2 regions of the Pseudodesulfovibrio nedwellii genome follow, and region 1 is predicted to be linked to the other one. Evidence: predicted binding sites of a transcription regulator. Region 1 holds the regulator's gene; the other holds the start of a gene.

What was found. Region 1 encodes sigma-54, which starts transcription at its own class of promoters, with help from an activator protein. Its sites were predicted from a motif close to CTGGCACGGNNNNTGCTT; they were not measured.
Region 2: the regulator sigma-54 is predicted to act here: its motif matches at 1,240-1,257, upstream of SYK_RS07785 (YeiH family protein).

Annotation. Positions count from the first base shown of each region.
Region 1 covers NZ_AP026709.1:690,405-693,531, forward strand. Annotated here, with positions in the region: gene hpf (ribosome hibernation-promoting factor, HPF/YfiA family) at 1-385, opposite strand, end outside; gene rpoN (RNA polymerase factor sigma-54) at 421-1,830, opposite strand; gene lptB (LPS export ABC transporter ATP-binding protein) at 2,069-2,794, opposite strand; gene lptA (lipopolysaccharide transport periplasmic protein LptA) at 2,795-3,127, opposite strand, start outside.
Region 2 covers NZ_AP026709.1:1,652,514-1,655,640, reverse strand. Annotated here, with positions in the region: gene SYK_RS07785 (YeiH family protein) at 1-1,193, opposite strand, end outside; gene SYK_RS07780 (c-type heme family protein) at 1,470-3,127, shown strand, end outside.

The DNA of each region.
Region 1 (3,127 bases):
CATCAGTGCCAACTATAGTGGGCTCAGATTCACTGGGCAGATCTTCATAGGATAATACATTCATCTGTACCATCTTGTTGCCACGCCCCTGCTTTGAACGGCTCTTCATTTTCTCACGCATTTTGCGCAACTGGGCTTCCAGCTTGTCCAGCACCATATCAATGGTGGAATACATATCTTCAGAAGCCTCATAGGCCGATATGTGAATGCGATCCGAATTCAAAAGAACGTCCGCCTTATGGCGAAATTTGTCGACCAACAGATTTACCTGGAGATCGGCCTCCGAATCGGAAACGTATCTTGCTACTTTTTCAAAACGCTTCTTAGCGTATCCCTTGAGATGATCGGACGGCTCAAAGTTCTTGAAAGTGAAGCTAATGTTCATACGTTGCCTCCTGGTTGTGAGTGCGGCAAACAGGATTAAAAATACTGCTTGCGTTTTGATGAAGACGGGATACCCATGGCGGAACGGTATTTTGCGACAGTACGTCGAGCGATATTCACATCAAGTTCATCTTGAAGTATTTCGCCTATCCGTTCATCACTGAGCGGTTTTTTCGTGTCTTCATCTGCAATCATTCTCTTGATGAGCGCTTTGACGCTCTCTGAACCCACCTGCGAACCATCGTTCAAATCCAAGGCTGAGTTGAAGAAAAACTTCAATTCAAAAATACCATGTGGAGTTGAGACATATTTACTGGTTGTAATACGGCTCACCGTGGATTCATGCATCTCAATGTCCTCGGCTACCTCCTTGAGGATCAGGGGTTTGAGCTTTGTCACACCTTCTTCAAAAAAGTTTCTCTGAAAGCCGACAATACTCTCAACTACTTTATACAATGTTCTCTGACGCTGGTACAGACTTTTCATAAGCCATGCGGCAGATCGCATCTTTTCCTGAAAATATTCTTTTTCCTTATTGGCAGCACCTTTCATGGAGTCCATATAAAAAGCATTCATCTGCAAACGAGGTAACCCATCTTCATTAAGGATGATGACAAAATCTTCACCATATTTATAAACGAAGACATCCGGACTGACGTAATGAGGCTCAGTACTTGAAAAATTTGTCCCGGGCATGGGATCAAGAGTCTGCATCATGTCCAGATATTCTTTGAGCTCTTCCATAGAAATCTTAAACTTGCGGGCCAATGGCTTGTACCGATTCTTTTCCAGATCTTCCAGATGATCGGTAACTAATGAAACAAGAATAGGATCATCATAGCCAAGAACGTCCATCTGAACGAGCAAACATTCTTGTGGATCTCGTGCGGCGATTCCTACCGGATCGAGGCGCTGAATACGCTTAATAGTGGATTCAATTTCTGCATCCGAAGCCTGAACCATTGATTGAAGCTCTTCGATAGAAGCTTGCAAATACCCATTTGAATCAACATTTCCGAGAACTATTTCACCAATAGCAATTTCGAGTTCGGAAAAATTGGAAAGACGCATCTGCCAATTGATGTGCCCTTCAAGGGATGGCTTGGAAGCAAGGCGGGCCTCAAAGGACATGCCCTCTTCCGGGATTTCTGAATCTCGTCCGGTCGCCTGCTTTGAAGTGCTTGAAAATTCGCCGAGATAATTTTCCCAATCGGCATTGCGGACCAGTTCTTCCTCAGCTTGAGATTCAGTAAGGACTTCGGCAGGTTCAGAAACATCTGCTTCTGTTTCCTTTTCTTCAAGAAAAGGATTTTCCATAAGTTCTTGCTGAACAGTTTCAAGCAACTCAAGACGTGAAAGTTGCAGCAGTTTTATTGCCTGCTGCAACTGTGGAGTCATAACCAGTTGTTGAGAAAGCTTGAGTTGTTGTCTGAGTTCCAATCCCATAATGTATATCTCGAAAGGCTAATATGATCTCGTTCACACTACCGGTTTGAATTCTTTTCCGGCCATACCTTTATAATTCTGTTTTGAGTATGTCACACCTGCGATAACGAAGCAAGGACATTGTTATAACATGCCGTTACTATTAACGATATAGCACTGTGAAAGTCGCATGAAAAAAGTGTACCAACCTTTAGGAACCCTGTAAATCGCGAATGCATGAAAGTTAAGTAATTAGTACTTACAGTCGGAAATCTTCACCCAGATAAATTTGACGGGCACGACTGTTCTGAACGATTTCTTCGGGGGAACCCTCAAGAATGACATTGCCTTCGTAAACGAGGTACGCTCTGTCACAAATATTGAGTGTTTCTCGAACATTATGGTCTGAAATCAAAATACCAATCCCCATGCTTTTCAGCACGGAAATGATCTCCTGAATGTCGATAACAGCAATAGGATCAATACCGGCAAAGGGTTCATCCAAAAGAATAAATTGAGGATCAAGTATAAGCGCACGGGCTATTTCAAGACGCCGTCGTTCTCCACCAGACAGATACATGGCAGCCTGATCTGCGAGCTTGGTAATGGTGAACATTTCCATCAATTCATCAGCACGAGCATTCTGCTGTTTTGTAGACATGGACGTTTGCTCAAGAATGATTTCAAGATTCTGGCGTACTGTCAGCTTTCGGAAAATGGAACTCTCTTGCGGCAAATAGCTGACTCCCATGCGAGCTCGTTCATGAAGCGGTTTTTCTGTCAAATCTACTCCATCCAAAGCCACATTCCCAGTATTTGGCTCGACAATGCCGACGAGCATATAAAAGGTTGTGGTCTTGCCCGCACCGTTAGGGCCAAGCAGCCCGACAACTTCCTTGGGATTTAATTCCAGACTGATGCCATGCACGACCTCTTTCTGGCCGTATCGTTTGGATAGGTTTGCTGCTCGCAGTCCTTCTGCCATTTATTGCACCTTCATGTTGCCGGGAGTCATAAAAATCGCTTTGACACGTTGGCCTTTTCCGCCCACCACTTCGGAACGATTGTCCTTGATGTTGAACTTGATAATTTCTCCGGTCAAACTATTGGGGCCATCTTGCAGCAATGGATTCTGTTCCATTTGTAACAACTGATCATTCACAAAATATGTCAGTTTGCCACAGGTGCCTTCTGCTGTCCCCTTTTGGGCTTTGACATCCCCTTCCGCAATGATGCGGTCAACGCTGTCTGCCGTAAACTTTTTACCGCTCTTGGAAGAAAGATACGCTGACAAGTTGTTGGCCCACAAAGTTAACTG
Region 2 (3,127 bases), 960 kb from region 1:
GCAGCTTTCAGTATGGTCAGTTCTTCAGGAGTGACTTCGGTGCGTTCGTTGTAGCTGAAGTCGAGGTATTTGCCCTTGTAGTGATCTGCTGGTGAGAACAGACCCAGGGAGGACATGAAGAACAGGATAAGGAAGCCGATGATGAAGATGGGGAACTTGTCGATGACAACTTCCTTGAAGCTCAACTTTTGACCGGACTGCTTGCCGTACCATGTGGCGAGCACCAGAACGATGACGGGCAGGAACAGAACGCGGGTGATGTTGAAGATTTCACCGACTTTCAGGGTTTTAATGTCAACAGCGTTGAATGCGAGACAGGCGGCAGCGACCTGAGCAGAGTTCAGGATGCCGGTGCCGGCCCATGCGCCGAACTGGGTAGCGTTCATGCCTGCGATTTTACCAACGGTGGGGAAGACGAACATGCACAGGATACCAAAGCCGAGGATGGTGCCGATGGTGTAGGCCATCTCGGAGCATTTGGCCTTGACGACCGGGGCGCAGGCAACAGTTGCGGATACGCCGCAAACACCCATGCCTGCGGACAGGACGCCAGTCATGGTCTTAGGTTGTTTGAAAACTTTACCCAGGAACAGGACGAAGAATACGGTACCCAGAACAAAGAAGCCGATCATCCAGACTGAAACCATGCCCAGCTTTGCCAGTTCTGCAAAGGAGTAACGGGCACCCAGCAGGATAACACCCATCTTCAACACGAAGCGGGCGGTTTTGACGCCTGATGCTGCGAATTTTGGGATACCCCAGCTGTTGGTGATGATGATACCGACGAGAATACCGAGGACAACATAGTTCAGGTTCAGTACCTTGTAGAGCTTGAAGCCAAGGGCTGGAACCATGGCTGAACTTGCGAGTTTGACCATCGGCTCTGCAAACCAGCGGATGCCCATGGCCAAGGCCACAATGAACAGAATGCCCGGAATGGTTTCCAGTACAAAGGTGTCAAAGTTGTTGAGGGGTTTATTCCAACGTGCTTGCCTGAGCATCGCAGTAGCGACACCAAGTCCGCCGCCCACGAAAGCCATGGTCTGCATCAGGTCCATTGCCTTATGGACTTTGAATGTGGTCAGAAGACCAGTCAGTGCTCCCGAGGAAACGAGAACGCCGTATGCCAGTAGAATACCACTGATGATCCATACGGGTGTGTTGTCGGGACGTCCGACAGTTGCTTGAGCCATACCAAACCTCTCCTTTGGTTTTTTGTGTGTGGTCTGGCTTTCCCTAAGGCAAGGTGCGTGCCAAAAGAGATACTACTGATTTTACTTGATTTATTTTTTGCAATGCGGTTTGATGTGCTAACTTGAGTTAGCAATTTTTAACGTGGAGTTTGCACTTTTCGCGTGCGGGGAAGGCAAGTTGTTAAAAAAGTAAAAAGTGCGCTACGATTCAGGGGCGTGCCACCATTGCGGACGGTGGGATTTTGAATGAAATGGGCGTAACGCCCGGAGAAATATATGGGTAATTTCGGACCAAAAAACCTTCAGGCCAAGTTCCTTCTTGGATTGGGAACCATCGTTTTTTTGCTGGGCTTGTTTTTCGCTTCGAGTTTGTATTTTCATCTCAGTTCACTTCTGGATACTCAGGTCAAGGATAAGGCTGATCTTGTGCTGAATCAGGTGTCCAGCGTGCAGGGGTATGTGCGGGAAATACTCAGGCCGAAAATGTATCAGACTTTGCCGGAAGGGGAGTTTGTTATCGAGGCCATGTCTTCATCGTATATTTCTCGAGCCATTATGGATCGGCTCAATTTGCGTCATTCGGAGTATTATTATCGTCGGGTAGCGGATAATGCGCGTAATCCGCTCTTTGAAATCAAGGACAGTGAGCGTGAACTCCTGGCATATTTCAGGAAAAATCCGGGTAAGGAATATTGGGAAGGGTACCGCAAGATTGATAGTAAGGAGTTTTTCGTCAAGGCACGTCCTGTGGAGTTTAAAAAATCGTGCATGACGTGTCACGGCGTGCCGGAGGATTCTCCCCCTGTCCTGCTTGAACGGTATGGAACGGAGCGAGGATTCGGTCATACGTTGGGTGATATTGCTGGTTTGGTCGTTGTCGGCGTTCCTATTGACGGAGCGGTCGGGAAGATTCGTGAAGCCACCATCGGCTATGCCGCTCTCTATGGCGGTGGCATGCTGCTTTTCTTTGCTTTGGTTCAGATCTTTTTCAATCGTCTTATCATGACCAACTTACATAGGTTGACTGACAAGTTCCGGAAGCTTTTTCAGGAAGACGAGGAACTCGGATTTATGGAAAAGTTGGAAAATGTTGACGAAATAGAAGAGGTTGTTCAGGGGCTTGAAGAGCTTGGCGATCATGTCCATGAGATGAACTATCAGTTGCGTCAGCACTCGGAGAATCTTGAGCAGATGGTCGAGGTCCGTACCGGTGAATTGAAACTTGAGGCCGAGGAACGGCGTTCGGATGTCGGTTTGTTTGTGCAGCTTCTTGATGGGTTGAATAAAAGTCATACTCGACGGCAGATGTGGCAACACTCTTTGCCACTTATTGTGCAGCGGTTCAGAGCCAGTCTTGGCGGCTTTATCTGCATGCTCGCCTCCCAGACATATTATACGTGGCCCGAAGAGACGCCCAAGCCCGATCTTCCTCATAACTGGAAAGAAATTATTACTGAAGTTGAGCCGTATTATGAGCCGGGCAAGGCATACATTCCGGTCTGGGCCAGTGATGCGTCTTCCGAGGGAATTTTGTGTTTAATCTGGGATGAGGGAACCATAATAACGAATCAGGACCGGAACGTTTTGCGGGCGTTGGGTCAGCAGCTTGGCATCGCCATGGAAAATCTGGCGGCCTTGCACAATCTTCTTCGTCAAAAAGACATGCTCCAGGCGATTGTCGAAGGCATCAGTGATCCTCTTTTACTTATGGACGGCGCTTGCGGTGTGGTTTTGGCTAATGAAGCCGCTCGCTCCTTGTGCGTGTCCTTTGGGGGAGCCGTGGCTGACACCGCCTGTTCCACTTTGTTTAGGCAGGGCGGCGTGTTTGAGAATTGTCCACTGAAGTCTTCGCTGGAACATGGAGAGGCCATGGCCCGAGAGGTGCAAACCGCAGATGGCAGGTCCTTTTCGATCAGTGTTTTTCCTGTGGCGGA